One region of the Mycobacterium sp. NGS67 genome, then DNA from elsewhere that is predicted to be linked to it. Evidence: predicted binding sites of a transcription regulator. Region 1 holds the regulator's gene; the other holds the start of a gene.
What was found. Region 1 encodes LexA, which represses DNA repair genes until DNA is damaged. Its sites were predicted from a motif close to CGAACANNTGTTCG; they were not measured.
Positions count from the first base shown of each region.

Region 2: AC5Y4D_RS11310 (HNH endonuclease signature motif containing protein) is a predicted target of LexA. The motif match lies at 5,840-5,853, and genes of this name have one in related genera.

Region 1 covers NZ_JCALCF010000020.1:41,286-49,086, forward strand. The annotation lists gene AC5Y4D_RS18535 (LGFP repeat-containing protein) at 217-2,532, shown strand; gene lexA (transcriptional repressor LexA) at 2,542-3,210, opposite strand; gene AC5Y4D_RS18545 (LysM peptidoglycan-binding domain-containing protein) at 3,504-4,010, shown strand; gene nrdR (transcriptional regulator NrdR) at 4,099-4,560, shown strand; gene AC5Y4D_RS18555 (peroxynitrite isomerase) at 4,578-5,063, shown strand; gene AC5Y4D_RS18560 (alpha/beta fold hydrolase) at 5,088-6,113, opposite strand; gene AC5Y4D_RS18565 (proteasome assembly chaperone family protein) at 6,155-7,126, opposite strand; gene AC5Y4D_RS18570 (trypsin-like serine peptidase) at 7,324-7,801, shown strand, end outside.
Region 2 covers NZ_JCALCF010000009.1:183,552-191,352, reverse strand. The annotation lists gene ruvB (Holliday junction branch migration DNA helicase RuvB) at 1-198, opposite strand, end outside; gene ruvA (Holliday junction branch migration protein RuvA) at 195-788, opposite strand; gene ruvC (crossover junction endodeoxyribonuclease RuvC) at 785-1,339, opposite strand; gene AC5Y4D_RS11340 (DUF2617 family protein) at 1,440-1,934, shown strand; gene AC5Y4D_RS11335 (YebC/PmpR family DNA-binding transcriptional regulator) at 1,938-2,693, opposite strand; gene AC5Y4D_RS11330 (class I SAM-dependent methyltransferase) at 2,739-3,365, opposite strand; gene pdxT (pyridoxal 5'-phosphate synthase glutaminase subunit PdxT) at 3,375-3,971, opposite strand; gene tesB (acyl-CoA thioesterase II) at 3,968-4,804, opposite strand; gene pdxS (pyridoxal 5'-phosphate synthase lyase subunit PdxS) at 4,814-5,716, opposite strand; gene AC5Y4D_RS11310 (HNH endonuclease signature motif containing protein) at 5,910-7,394, shown strand; gene AC5Y4D_RS11305 (hypothetical protein) at 7,391-7,801, opposite strand, start outside.

The DNA.
Region 1 (7,801 bases):
GCTCCGGGATTTCTCGCGACACGGACGCAGCACCGCATCATTTCGACATCGGGTCGATATCCGTTTCCGTAATATCTACAATTTGACTTCGCATTTCTCGTTCGCTAGAGCAAAGTTATGCGAGCCCGGCCGCGATGCGATTCGTAGCTGGGGAACGGCCCACGGCGGTGGATCCGCCGGCTCGCCGGGTGGGCAGGGCATCAGCTGGGAGGCTTGGTGAACGGGCGGAGAGGTCATTTGAGCAAGCTGGTCGGGCGGGCGCTGCTGGGCTTGGCGGCTGGCGCGTTGGCCGTCACGCTGCTGGCGCCGACAGCGTCGGCGTCTCCGATCGGCGACGCCGAGGCGGCCATGATGGCCGCGTGGGAGAAGGCCGGCGGCGACACGTCCACGCTGGGCGCCCGGAAGGGCGACGTCTATCCCGTGGGCGACGGATTCGCGCTGGACTTCGACGGCGGCAAGATGTACTTCACGCCGGCTACCGGCGCCAAGTTCATGTTCGGCCCCATTCTGGACAAGTACGAATCTTTGGGCGGACCGGCGGGCAGCGACCTGGGATTTCCGTCCATCAACGAAGTTCCGGGCCTCGCCGGACCGGACAGCCGCGTCAGCACGTTCGCAGCCAGCGACAACCCGGTGATCTTCTGGACGCCCGACCACGGCGCGTTCGTGGTGCGTGGCGCGCTCAACGCCGCCTGGGACAAGCTGGGCAGCTCGGGCGGGGTGCTGGGCGCCCCGATCGGCGACGAGACCTATGACGCCGAGGTGACTTCGCAGAAGTTCACCGGTGGTGAGGTGTCCTGGAACCGCAAGACCAAGGAGTTCAGCACCAATCCGCCGGGCCTGGCCGAGCAGCTCAAGGGGCTGCAGGTGGCGATCGACCCCACCGCCGCCATCAACATGTCCTGGCGTGCCGCCGGCGGCGCCAACGGGCCGCTGGGCGCCAAGAAGGGCAACCAGTACCCGATCGGCGGCGACGGCGTCGCTCAGGACTTCAACGGCGGCAAGATCTTCTTCAGCCCGGCGACCGGCGCCAACGCCGTCGAGGGACCGATCCTGCAGAAGTATGAGGCGCTGGGCGGGCCGGTCAGCAGCGATCTGGGCTTCCCCGTCGCCAACGAGGCAGACGGCGGGATCACTCCAGCCAGCCGCGTCGCGACGTTCTCCGCGGCGGACAAGCCGGTGATCTTCTGGACCCCCGACCACGGCGCCTTCGTCGTGCGCGGGGCCATGAAGGCCGCGTGGGACAAGCTCAAGGGCGCCACCGGCAAACTCGGTGCGCCGGTGGCTGACCAGACGGTGGACGGTGACGTGGTGTCGCAGAAGTTCACCGGCGGCAAGATCTCCTGGAACCGCGCCAAGAACACCTTCAGCACCGATCCGGCGAATCTGGCGCCGCTGCTGTCCGGACTCCAGGTTTCGGGACAGAATCAGCCCAGCAATTCGGCCTCACCCCCGGCGGGCAAGAAGTTCACCTTCCACTGGTGGTGGCTGATCGCGGCCGTGCCGGTGCTGTTGCTGGTCCTGATGTGCGTGTTGGTGGTGTTGGGTCTGCGCAGGCGCCGCGCCGCGGGTCCCGATGCACCCGTCTTCGACCCGGACCCGGACCGCAACGCCGGTGTGGACTATGACCCCGGCGCGGAAGGGCGCTGGCCGCGCGAGGACATCGATTACGGTTCTGAGCGGTTCCCCCCGGCCGACGAGCACGACCAGCACGTCGAGGACCATCCCGACGCCGGCTCGGGAGCCCGGGTCAGCTGGTCCCGGGGTGGGGCGACGGCGGTCCTCCCGGTCGAGCAGGACGCCGACGACGACGAATTCACCCACGATGCCGACGAGAGCTACGACTCGTCCTCGTATGAGGAGTACGACGAGGACCCCGACGCGGTGGGCACCACGCCCATCCCGGTGGTGTCGCACGAGGGCTACGGGGAACCTTTCGAGGAGGAGCCGCGGGTTCCGGAACGGGTAGGGCCGGAGGACTACGTGCCCGAACTCTCGGCGCCACCGACGTACGTGCCGGACGCGGACGTCCCCGAAGTGCCGCACTCCCGGGAAGAGCCGGAAATCCCGGAAGTTCCGGAGATCCCGGAAATCGAGCCGGACGAGCCATACCTCGACGAATATGCGGGGGCCCGCTACCCGCAAGACGAACTCAGGGACGACGCGGAAGGCGAGTCACCCGACCTGGCGTCGCCACCGGACACCGATCCGGTGCCCGAGGCGAGAACGGGACGGCATGCGGCCGCGGACCCGGCCGGCTACGCCGCCGAAGCCGGCACGCCGTTCGGAGCGGCTCCGCAGGCCGAGGCGCCGGCGGCGGCACCGGCCGGCAGCGCCGCGGTGCGTCCGACGATCCACCTGCCGCTCGACGACGACCCCTACCGGGCCCCGGACGGCTATCCGATCAAGGCCAGCGCCCGGTTCGGTCTGTATTACACGCCCAACAGCGCGCTCTATCACGACACACTGGCCGAGATCTGGTTCGCCAACGAGGACGCCGCGCGCGCCAACGGTTTCGTCCGGGCCGACTGACGCCGGCGGCTACACCTTGCGGATGACGGTGACCACCTTGCCCAGCACGATCGCGTCGTTGCCGGGAATCGGGTCGAATGCCGGGTTGTGCGGCATCAGCCACACCTGACCGCCGGCCCGCTTGAATGTCTTGACGGTGGCCTCGCCGTCGATCATCGCCGCGACGATGTCGCCGTTGTCGGCGACGTTCTGCTGGCGCACCACCACCCAGTCCCCATCGCAGATGGCGGCTTCGACCATGGACTCACCGACGACCTTGAGCAGGAACAGCGTCCCTTCGCCGACCAGCTCGCGGGGTAGGGGGAAGACGTCCTCGACGGCCTCCTCGGCCAGGATCGGCCCGCCGGCGGCGATGCGTCCCAGCACTGGGACGAAAGTCGGCTCCGGCAACGCATCCGAACCCGCTACATCGGTGAGCGGAGGCGTCACCGTGTCGTCGGCGCTGCGCACGTCGACAGCACGCGGGCGGTTCGGGTCCCGCCGCAAGTAGCCCTTGCGCTCCAGGGTGCGCAGTTGGTGTGCCACCGAGGACGTCGACGTCAGACCGACGGCATCACCGATCTCCCGGATGCTCGGCGGATATCCGCGGGTGGTCACCGACGCGCGGATGACGTCCAGGATTGTTCGCTGTCGGTCAGTCAGCGTCGCATCGGCCGGGGTGTCGTTGCTGTCGCTCATGGCACTGAATGTAACCCCACTCCGTCCAAGAATCAAACATGTGTTCGACCGGCGTGTCGTCGCGCCGTTGAGGGCCGCCGATCTGCGGAAACAAAATGAATCACAAGTGTGTAACTTCGGCGCGTACCGGGTATCTGAAAGTCACCAGCTGGTTGCACCGACAAAAAACTTGTCGGTGGTGAGGTCTACGGTTTTGCTCGTGCGACACGCTCGCTCAAATGTTCGGTTGTCGAACACATGAGCGACTAGTGTCGAACACACGAGCGATAAGTAGTCGACCGGAGGGAAACGGCATGACACTCATCTACGCGGGTCCGCATCGCGCCAGCAACGCGCAGAGCCCGTTGAACAGGCCTCTGAACAGGCCGATTCGCGAGTTTCCCTCCTATCGGTCCGGTCAGCCACGGTCGAACAGGCCGGGCCCGTCGCGCCCGGCGGGCGCGCCGATGCGCTACTACGGCACCGGTGTCGCGAGGTCGACCGTTGTCCACCGCAGACGGCCGGTCAGTGTGGCAACCACGATCGGGCTGGCCCTGGCCGCCGGTGTCATCACCCTCTGGTTAGGGCTGATGGCCAACTTCGGCAGCATGGTCCACGGCGAATCGGTCGAGGCGGCGCCGCAGGTGCCCGCCGCGCTGGCGGTGGTGCGGGTCGAGCCGGGCGAGTCTCTGCAGGATCTCGCGGTCCGCGTGGCGCCGGGCGCACCCGTGCGCGACGTCGTCGAACGCATCCGTGACCTCAACGCGCTGGACTCCAGCGCGGTGACCGCAGGCCAGACCCTGATCGCACCGGTCGGCTGACCGGCCGCAACCCGGGCTCGGCAGGTCGCGCGGGTACTCTCGGGGTGTTCTGTTATCCGGACGTCACGGCGTGGCAAAGGAGCGGCCATTGCACTGCCCTTTCTGCCGGCATCCCGATTCCCGGGTCATTGACTCCCGGGAAACCGATGAAGGCCAGGCAATTCGCCGTCGCCGGTCGTGTCCGGAATGCGGACGCCGCTTCACCACCGTCGAGACCGCGGTGCTCGCAGTGGTCAAGCGCAGCGGCGTCACCGAGCCGTTCAGCCGGGAGAAAGTGATCAGTGGTGTGCGCCGCGCCTGCCAGGGGCGCCAGGTCGACGACGACGCGCTGAACCTGCTCGCCCAACAGGTGGAAGACGCGGTGCGGGCCGCCGGGCCGGAGGTCCCCAGCCATGAGGTCGGGCTGGCCATCCTGGGTCCGTTGCGCGAACTCGACGAAGTCGCCTACCTGCGCTTCGCCTCGGTGTACCGGTCCTTTTCCTCAGCCGACGATTTCGAACGCGAGATCGAGGCGCTGCGCGCGCACCGCAACGTATCGGCCCCGGGCTGAACGGCGTCTTCCGACCGATGGCCGCCCAACTTCATCCCGACGTCGCTGCGCTGGCGCCGCTGCTGGGTACCTGGGCGGGGCGTGGGGCGGGGGAGTACCCGACCATCGAGTCGTTCGAATACTTCGAAGAGGTCGTCTTCTCCCACGTGGGCAAGCCTTTCCTGAGCTATGGACAGAAAACGAAAGCCGTCGCCGACGGCAAACCGCTGCACGCCGAGACGGGCTATCTTCGAGTGCCGCGACAGGGCCACCTGGAACTGGTGGTTGCCCATCCCAGCGGCATCACCGAGATCGAAGGCGGCAGCTACTCGGTGCGCGACGGCGTCGTCGAAATCGACTTGGCCACAACCGATGTCGGAATGACCCCGACTGCCAAAGAAGTGTCGGCACTGGCCCGGTCGGTCCGGGTCGACGGCAACGAGCTGTCCTACTCGCTGCGCATGGCCGCTGTCGGCCAACGCCTCCAGCACCACCTGTCCGCGACGTTGCGCCGACAGTCCTGAGACCTCAACGTCGACGGCCGTGATTCAGGTGGCGCTGCGTTCGTCGGCCCCTATGGCGTTTAGCACGGCCAGCCGGGTGTCGGCGGGCCCGGAGACCGTCGCTTCGCCGCCACCGCTGCGGAGTAGTTCGCGCAGCGCGGCCTGGTCGTGGTCGGGGGGTGCGGTGGTGTCGATGAAGCTCTGCACGAGATCGAGGAACCGGGCCGGGTCGTCGTGAAACGGGAAATGGGCTGCGTCCTCGAAGATTTCGAGTTGGGAGCCCGGCATGGCGGCGTGCGCCAGGTAGGCGTGCCGCACGGGGATGACCGAATCTCTGCGGCCCCAGATGATCAACACGGGGACGGCCTGGGTCAAATAACATCGGTCCAGCATGGTGACGATCTGGCCGCGCCAGTCCACGACCGCCCGCAGGGTGCGGGTGAACGCCGACGAGGCTGTTGGTTCCGGCAGGTCGTCCAGGATCCGCAGCATGTTGGGCAGATCCCGGCCGATGGCCGTCGAACCGATGGCCAAACCGGCCACCCGGCCCAGCAACTGGACCGCGGGCAGCACCAAGGGCAGCCGCAATAACGCCAGCGCTTCGGCACCCATCGGCAACGAGGCGAACCGCAGCGCGATGTTGACGTCCTTGGTGACGCCGCCGGCGCCGACCAGGACCAGCCGTTCGACCAGGTGGGGGAACTGGTAGGCGAACTGCATCGCCACCCCGCCACCGAGGGAATGACCGATGATGGTGACCCGTTCGATGTCCAGCACGCTGAGCAGGTCACGCATGCCGTTGGCGTACGCCGCCGCCGAGTAGTCGGCACGCGGCTTGTCAGACTTGCCGTGCCCCAACAGATCCGGCGCGATGACCGTGAACCGCTGGGCGAGCTTGGCGTGGACGCCGGTCCAGGTCGTGGAGTTGTCGCCGATGCCGTGGATCAGCAGGATCGCCGGACCGGACCCGGCGATGCGGAATGCCCGCTTATAGCCGTGGATGGTGCGGTACTGCAGCGACGGGGATGTCACTTCCCGCACCGGGCGAAGATTGCGCGTCCGCACGGTCATGTCGCCAACCTTGTCATCGAGCCTTGCAAAGGCGTCCGGGGCTAACCAGGGTCGTGATCGTCATGCTTTTTCTCGGCCTGCTGGGCCAGGAAGCGCTCGAACTCCGCACCGAGCTCGTCTCCGCTGGGTAGATCCTCGTCACGGGCGAGCAGGGATCTGTTTTCCTGAGCGTCGATGAACGCATCGTACTGGCGCTCAAGCGCGCTCACCACTTGAGCGACTTCCGCGCTCGCCTGAACCTGTTCGTCGATCTTGGTCCGGATCTCCGCGGCCGCTTCGGTCAGCGCCGTCACCGGCAGGTCCAGCGATCCGGTCTTGGCCACCTGCTCCAGCAGGGCCTGCGCCGCGGCGGGGTAATCGGTCTGGGTGAGGTAGTGCGGGACGTGGACCGTGAATCCGACCACCTCGTGACCGTGTTGCGCCATCCGGTACTCCAGCAGGTTCGACGCGCTGCCCGGTACCTGGATCTCGGAGATCCACGGCGTGAAGTCGGCGATCAATTCGGCGTTGTTGGAGTGCGCCGTCATCGTGACGGGCCGGGTGTGCGGAACGGCCATCGGGACGGTGCCCAGGCCGATCGTCTGCCGCACCCCGAGGCGCTCGGCCAGCAGGCGTACCGCGTTGATGAAACGTTCCCACTTCAGGTCCGGTTCCAACCCGGCCAACAGCAGGAACGGCGTTCCGACGCTGTCGCGCAACGCATACAGGTTCAGTTCGGGATCGTCGTACTTGGTGAAGTGGTCGGTCTTGAACGTCATCAGCGGCCGCCGGGACCGGTAGTCCAGGAGTTCGTCTATCGCGAAGGACGCGACCAGCTCGGTGTCCAGCGCCGCCTTCAGGTGAGCGGCGGCCAGCCGGATCGCGTGACCGGCGTCAGAGAAACCCTCCAAGGCGTGCACCAGAACCGGGCCGCGGCCATCGGATGCCGACAACTGCGGCGCGGGGAACTCAAGCTCGTACATGCCTGGCTGTCCGCGGTGGTATTCCTGAGCTTCGCCGGGATGATCGGACATGAGTGTGCCTCCTTTCGGGGGGCTCATGGGTCTCTCTAGGGTGCCCTAACCAGTCTCGCCTAATCGACACCGCACCCACCGTAGAAAGTGCGGACGTGACTGCCACAATTTGCTGGCACATCCATCAACGCATTGGGACGGTTTTCTATTCGCTTGCTGAGAAATCCGATCGGGCATGATGGGACGCCATGCGCGCAATGACGGTCGTGGTCGGCCTGGCGGTGGTCTCGGCGTCGTGCGCTGCCCACGAAGCCGTGACACCGGACCCGCGCGTCGGCGCCGTTTTCCGGGGCGACGGCAACGTGCACACCTGCACCGGTGCGGTGGTGCATGCCAAAGGCGGTGACCTTGTGTTGACAGCCGCGCACTGCCTGCTCGGGCCTGCGAAGACGACGTTCGTTCCGGGTTTCCGCGGTTCGGCCGGGCGCGCCGACACCTGGACGGTCGAGGCGGTGTACTTCGACGAGCGCTGGCTCGACAGTCGGGACCCGCGCGCGGATTACGCCTTCGCCCGGGTAAGCGGCACCCGCGGCACGCTGGAAGGCCGGACCGGTGCCGCGCTGACTTTGGGCAGTGACCCCGCCCCGGGCACCCGGGTAAGCGTCACCGGCTATCCCGCCGGGACCGGTGGTGAGCCCGTCGGTTGCCAGGGCACTTCGGGCCGCACCGGGAGCG
Region 2 (7,801 bases), on a different contig from region 1:
TGGCCCGGACAGCAGGATGTGGTCCGGGGTGCCGCCGCGGTTCTTGGCGCCCTCGATGACCAGTTGCAACTGCTCGCGGACCCGGGGCTGGCCGATGAATTCGCGCAGCGACCGCGGCCGCAGGCTGCCGTCGATGTCGCCCTCGCCGACCGCCAGCGACGGCGAGACGTCGCGCTCGTCGAAATCGTCGTCGCTCATTTGGCCTTGCCCAGCAGCGACAACGCGGCCCGCAGCGCGGTCGACGTCGTCGCCTCCCGGTTGTCGGCCAGCACCTTGTCGGTGGCTTCCTCGGCCTGTTTGACCGCGAACCCGAGGCCCACCAACGCCTCGACCACCGGCCCCCGCACCGCGTGGCCGTTCACCGCCGGCGCTGCACCCGTCCCCGCGATCACACCGACCTTGTCGCGCAGTTCGAGCACCATCCGTTCGGCGCTGCGCTTGCCGATGCCGGGCACCCGGGTCAGCGCGGCGACATCGCCGTCGGCCAGCGCCTGCCGCAGCGCCGCCGCGTCGTGCACGGCCAGCGTCGCCATCGCCAGCCTCGGACCCACCCCGGACACCGACAGCAGCGTCTGGAACAGGTCCCGAGTCTCGACGTCGCAGAAGCCGTAGAGCGTCATCGAGTCTTCGCGGACGATCATCGCGGTGATCAGCCGCGCTTCGGTGCCTGCGCGCAGCGTGGCCAGCGTCGAGGGGGTCGCGTTCACCCGGTACCCGACGCCGGCCGCCTCTATCACCGCGTGATCGAGTGCCACCTCGAGCACGTCGCCGCGGACCGAGGCGATCATCGTGCCGCCTTCAGCTTGGCCAGGTATTTGTTGCGGTGCTGCACCGCCTGCGCCTGCGCGGCGGCCAGCCGTTCCAGCGTCGGCGCACGCCAACAGTGGCAGATGGCCAACGCCAGTGCGTCGGCGGCGTCGGCCGGGGTCGGTTTGGCTTGCAGCGCAAGGATTCTGGTGACCATGGCGGTGACCTGCGCCTTGTCGGCGGCACCGTTGCCGGTGACCGCGGCTTTGACCTCGCTGGGCGTGTGGAAGTGCACGTCGATGTCGCGCTTGGCCGCTGCCAGGGCGATCACGCCGCCGGCCTGCGCGGTGCCCATCACCGTCGATACGTTGTGCTGGGAGAACACCCGCTCGATGGCCAACACGTCCGGTCGGTGGGTGTCCAGCCAGTGATCGACTGCGTCGCTGATGGCCAGCAGCCTGCGGTGCAGTGGCTCGCCCGACGGCGTCCGCACCACGTCGACGTCCAAAGCGGTGATCTGGCGGCCACGACCGCTTTCCACCAACGACAATCCGCACCGCGTCAAGCCGGGATCCACACCCATCACCCGCACCGCAGCTCCCTACTTCCTACCGAACAGCTGTTCGATAGCCTAGCCCGGCGGTCCGACATCGCCGGGTAGGGACACGCGCCGATGAACTAGGTTGAGCCCGGTGCCGCTTCATCAGCTCGCTGTTGCGCCGGCCGACGTGTCCGGGACCCGACTGGCGTTGGCGCTGAACGCGGCCGCGCCACGCCCGCTGGCCAGCTGTCGACTGGATCACCCTCACGGCGGCGCGCTGTCGCTCGGAGTGCTGGGCGCTTCGCATGTCGTCGTCGTCGAGCACGGCGCGGCCCGGTTCTCCGAACAGGTTTCCTGCCTCACGAGCGGCGAGCTGCCCGAACGTTCCGCTGCGCCCGGCTACCGGCTGCAAGCACGCACCGACGAGTACGACGAGTCCGCTTTCCGCACGCTGGCAACTTACTTGCGCGAACGGTGCGAGATTGACGACGGCTGGCTGGGTGGGGTGTTTCCCGGCGACGACGCCGCGCTGACCGCATTGGCCGCCGAGCCCGACGGCACCGGCTGGCGCTGGCAGACCTGGCACCTCTACCCGACGGAGTCCGGCGGTGTCGTGGTACGGACCGCCAGCCGCTGGCATCCGTGAGGGTCACTCCGCGTCGAGCGCGGCCAATACCTCGTCGGACAGGTCGACGTTGGTCCAGACGTTCTGCACGTCGTCGCTGTCTTCCAGCGCGTCGACCAGCTTGAACACCTTGCGGGCACCGTCGGCGTCGACGGGCACGCTGACCGACGGCTGGAAGCTGGCCTCGGCGGATTCGTAGTCGATGCCGGCCTCTTGCAGCGCGGAGCGCACCGCGACCAGGTCGGTCGGCTCGGAGATGACCTCGAAGCTCTCGCCCAGGTCGTTGACGTCCTCAGCGCCGGCGTCGAGCACCGCCGTCAGCACGTCGTCCTCGGTCAAGCCGTTCTTCTCCAGGGTCACGACGCCCTTACGGGAGAACAGATAAGACACCGAGCCGGGGTCGGCCATGGTGCCGCCGTTGCGGGTCACCGCCACCCGGACCTCGCCGGCCGCGCGGTTGCGGTTGTCGGTCAGGCACTCGATCAGCACAGCGACGCCGTTGGGCCCGTACCCCTCGTACATGATGGTCTGGTAGTCGGCGCCGCCGGCTTCCTCACCGGCACCGCGCTTGCGGGCGCGTTCGATGTTGTCGTTGGGCACCGAGGTTTTCTTCGCCTTCTGGATGGCGTCGTACAACGTCGGGTTACCGGCCGGGTCGCCGCCGCCGGTACGGGCCGCGACCTCGATGTTCTTGATCAGCCGGGCAAACTCTTTGCCGCGGCGGGCGTCTTTGACGGCCTTTTGGTGCTTGGTGGTGGCCCACTTGGAATGGCCGCTCATCGGTGTGACTTACCTCTTTCGCTTCGAAAAGTTCGCCTGACGAGTCTACGTGCCGCCCAATTCACCGGGCTTGATCCACCTCCATTGGGTCGACCACCACGGAACCGCGTGGGGCAGTCTGTCGCTGACGGCGCGCACCACACCGGGCCACCACTCACGGTGATAGTCGTCACCGGACAGCCAACCACCCGGCGCGACTTTGGGCTGCCACGCATCGATGTCGGCGACGACGCTGTCATAGTCGTGTCGGGCATCGAGATGGACCCAGGCCACCGAACCGTCTGCGAAGAATTCGGCGGCTACCACCGAATCGCTGATGATCAGCTGGATGGTCTCGACCAGCCCGCAGTCGATGATGTTGCGGTGTAGTAGCCCCGCGAAGGTCCCGCCGCCGTGCCGGACCGCGGGTCCATGCGCATCGGTGTTGTCGCGTCCTTCCGGACCGCTGCCGCGTGCGGTGTCCACCCCGACGATGGCGATGTCGCGACCCGCCTCGCGCACCACCTCGCCCAGCGAGCAGATGCTCTGCCCCAGATAACACCCCACCTCGACAAACCGGCTCCCATCGGGAAAATGCGCAACGGCTTCCTCCTGGTGACGACGCCACTGGAACCAGCCGGGAATATCCCGCCAGGAGTGGACGGGCCGATCGAACGCATTTGCCGACGCCATGATCCGAACTTAGCCGCGGCCCTGGACCATCTCGACGAACAACCGGTGCACGCGTCGGTCCCCCGTCACCTCCGGGTGAAACCCCGTCGCCAGCACCGCGCCCTGGCGCACCGCGACAATGTGTCCGGCCGCGCGGGCGAGCACCTGCACGTCGTCCCCGACCCGCTCCACCCACGGCGCCCGGATGAACACCGCGCGGACCGGACCGTCCAGCCCGTCGAACGGAATATCACCTTCGAACGAGTCGACCTGGCGTCCAAACGCGTTGCGCCGCACCGTCATATCGATACCGCGCAACGGCAGCGCCGCGCGCCCGTCGGCGCCCGCGTCCAGGATCTCGCTGGCCAGCAGGATCATCCCGGCACAAGCGCCGTAGGCGGGCAACCCGTCGGCCAGCCGGGCGCGCAGCGGCTCCAGCAGGTCGAAATCGCGCAGCAGATGGCTCATCGCGGTGGACTCCCCGCCGGGGATCACCAATCCGTCCACGGCCTCGAGTTCGGCGCGCCGCCGTACCGTGCTGGCCTCGGCGCCGGCTTCCCGCAGCGCCGCGAGATGCTCGCGGGTGTCGCCCTGCAAGGCCAGCACGCCGACCCGGGGCGCGCTCACGGCTGGTAACCGCGCTTGAAGCGGGTCAGCCCCTCCTGCATCACCGCGGCCACCATCTCGCCGCTCTGATTGAAGATCTTGCCCTGGCACAGCGATCGGCCGCCGCCGGCCGACGGTGAGGACTGGTCGTACAGCAACCATTCGTCGGCACGAAACGCGCGCATGAACCACATGGCGTGGTCCAGCGACGAGACCTGCAGGTGCTCGCGTTCTTGCATGTGCGTGACCTGCGCTGAGCCCAGCAGCGTCAGGTCGCTCATATAGGCCAGCGCGCAGATGTGCAGCACCGGATCGTCGGGCAGCGGGTCTCGGTGCCGAAACCACACCTGCTGCTGAGATGCCTTGCCCGGCAACAGCTTCAACAGGTCACGGGGGACGATGCAGACGTCCCACTCTTCGAACTGCTTGAATCCGGCGTCGTCGAACACCTTGACCGAATCCAGGCCCGGCAGTCCGTCCGGGGGCGGTGCCGCGGGCATCGCGTCCTGGTGGTTGATGCCTTCCTGGTCAGTCTGGAAGGAGGCGCCCATGCTGAAGATGATCTCGCCGTGCTGGATGGCGTTGACCCGCCTCGTAGCAAAGGATCCACCGTCGCGGGTGCGCTCGACGATGAACACCGTGCGCTCCTTGGCGTCCCCGGGCCGCAGGAAATATCCGTGCAGCGAGTGGACCTGGTAGCGCGGGTCGACCGTGCGCACCGCCGACACCAGCGATTGGCCGGCCACGTGCCCGCCGAAAGTGCGCTGCAGGAAACCGGATTCAGGACTGAACACGCTGCCGCGATAGATGTTGACCTCGAGTTGCTCGAGATCGAGGATCTCTTCGATCGCCACGGGATGTTTTTACCAGCCGCGTTGAGCTAGCCGGTGCGGCTCCGCGATCTCCTCGACGTTGATGCCGACCATCGCCTCACCCAGGCCACGCGACACCTTGGCCAGCACGTCGGGGTCGTCGTAGAAGGTGGTGGCCTTGACAATCGCCGCCGCCCGCTGCGCGGGGTCGCCGGACTTGAAGATCCCGGAGCCGACGAACACGCCCTCGGCGCCGAGTTGCATCATCATCGCGGCGTCGGCCGGCGTGGCGATGCCACCGGCGGTGAACAGGGTCACCGGCAGCTTGCCCGCCCGGGCCACCTCGACGACGAGATCATAAGGGGCCTGCAATTCCTTTGCGGCAACGAACAATTCGTCTTCGGACAACGACGTGAGCCGACGGATCTCGCCGCCGATGGCGCGCATGTGCGTGGTGGCATTGGAGACGTCGCCGGTGCCCGCCTCACCCTTGGACCGGATCATGGCCGCACCCTCGGTGATACGCCGTAGCGCCTCACCGAGATTGGTGGCACCGCACACGAACGGCACGGTGAACTGCCACTTGTCGATGTGGTGGGTGTAGTCGGCCGGGGTGAGCACCTCGGACTCGTCGACGTAGTCCACGCCGAGGCTCTGCAGGATCTGCGCCTCGACGAAGTGCCCGATGCGGGCCTTCGCCATCACCGGGATGGTGACCGCGTCGATGATGCCCTCGATCATGTCGGGGTCGCTCATCCGCGACACCCCGCCCTGGGCGCGGATGTCGGCGGGCACCCGTTCCAGTGCCATCACCGCGACGGCGCCGGCGCCTTCGGCGATGCGGGCCTGCTCGGGGGTGACGACGTCCATGATGACGCCGCCCTTGAGCATTTCGGCCATGCCTCGTTTGACGCGGGCGGTACCGGTTTGGGCCCCGTTCTGCTGGGTGTTCACTACGCTCCTCGGCTCTCGACTCGGTGCACCAGTCTAGTGGCCCAGGGCAAATCGGATTTTCCGACGCGTTGACGGAACTGGCGGAGAAGCCACCTGACCCAGCACGCGTGATTGTGGTAGTATCGAACGTATGTTCGAGCAATCGGGTCCGGAGGCTGTCGCCGCGGCGAAGGTGGCGCAGTTCGAGGAGTCGATGGGGGCGGTGTTCGCCCATCGGGAGGCGTTGAGCGAGACCACCGCGGCGTCCACGGCGTGGATGAGCCATATTCAAAACGCCGATCGGCTGATCAACCAGGCCGAGGCCACCCAGCTGGCGGCGATCTGGCAGCTGTTTTGCTATCGGCTCTCCCGTAGCGCCGAAACCCAGGCGTGGGCGATCGACACCACGGCCGCGGTGGCCGCCGAAGTGGCCGCAGGCCTGAAGATCAGCCAGTCCTGGGCCTCGGGCAAAGTCCACTATGCCCGCGCCATGGGGGAACGCCTGCCCCAGACCGCGGCGGTGTTCGAGCGTGGGGACATCGGTTTTTCGGCGTTCGCCACGGTGGTCTCGCGCACCGATCTGATCGAGGACCCCCAGGTGCTGGCCCGGGTGGATGCGTTGGTGGCCGCCAACATCACCCGCTGGCCCGCCCTGAGCGGCTGGCGGCTCTCGGCGCAGGTCGACAAGATCGTGGCCCGTCTCGACCTCGATGCGGTGCGCCGGCGCAAAAAACGCCAGCGCGACCGCGAGATCTACATCGGAGAAGACTTCGAAGGCCTCAGCGACATCCAAGGCCACCTGGCCAGCCCCGATGCCCGCGCCCTGGACGACAAACTGTCCGCGCTGGCGGCCACCGTGTGCTGCCATGACCCGCGCACCCGCACCCAACGCCGCGCCGATGCCATCGGGGCTCTAGCCGCCGGCAACGAGCGCCTGGCCTGCCGCTGTGACCGCCCGGACTGCACCGCGGCCACCCGCCCACCGGCCGGCCCGGTCGTCATCCACGTCATCGCCACCCACGACAGCCTCAACGGCACCGCCGACAACCCGGCGGCGATGATCGGCGCCGAAGGGCTCATCACCCCCGAACTGCTCGCCGAGTTGGCCCAGACCGCCAAACAGGTGCCGCTGATCCACCCCGGGTACTGCGCCCCCGAACCGCACTACCGCCCGTCCAAAGCGTTGGCCGATTTCGTGCGCTGTCGCGACCTGACGTGCCGCTGGCCGGGTTGCGATGTTCCCGCCACCCAGTGTGATCTGGATCACACGATCCCGTGGTCGCAAGGCGGGCCCACCCACGCGGCCAACACCAAGTGCTACTGCCGTACCCACCATTTGGTCAAAACCTTCTGGGGCTGGACGGAAAAGCAACTGGCCGACGGCACCCTGATCCTGACCTCCCCCGCCGGAGACACCCACGTCACCACCCCCGGCAGCGCCCTGCTGTTCCCCAGCCTGTGCACCGCCGTCGGCGGCATGCCCACCCCCGAAACCATTGCGCCCCAAGACCACTGCGCCCAACGCGGCGCGATGATGCCCAAACGCCGCCGCACCCGCGCCCAAAACCGCGCTCAGCGCGTCACCGCCGAACGCCGACACAACCACCAAGCCCGCATGGCCAACCGCCACGCCAGCGTCACCGGCTGGACCGACACCAGCCCACCACCAGGCCCCGACGACGAACCCCCACCCTTCTAGGTGGGCCAGGCACTCGCGGTGGTCCGGTAGTTGCCGTTAGGTCCGCTGCAGAAGTCCGAGTTGCTACCTGCCAACAGCACGAAATAGCCTTCGCCGCGCTTGATGTCGCTGTAGGGCGGGTAACTCCAGCCGCTGTTGCACATCGACGTCGGGGTGCCCACCGTCGCCCTACGCCAACTGTTCTTGACGCACGCCTTCAGCGCTTCACCGTCGGACACGCTGCTTTTGGCGATCACCAGCATGCCGCCACCCCAGTTGCCGTCGGCCCGACGATAGGCCCGCGCCCCGAACCCGGTCCCGTTCACCTGACAACCCAGCGACCGCTGCAACGGCTGAAACACCGTCGCGACGTCGCGGTTGGCCACACCCGAAGCGGCCGTGATGAATGCCGCCGCGTCGTTACCGTC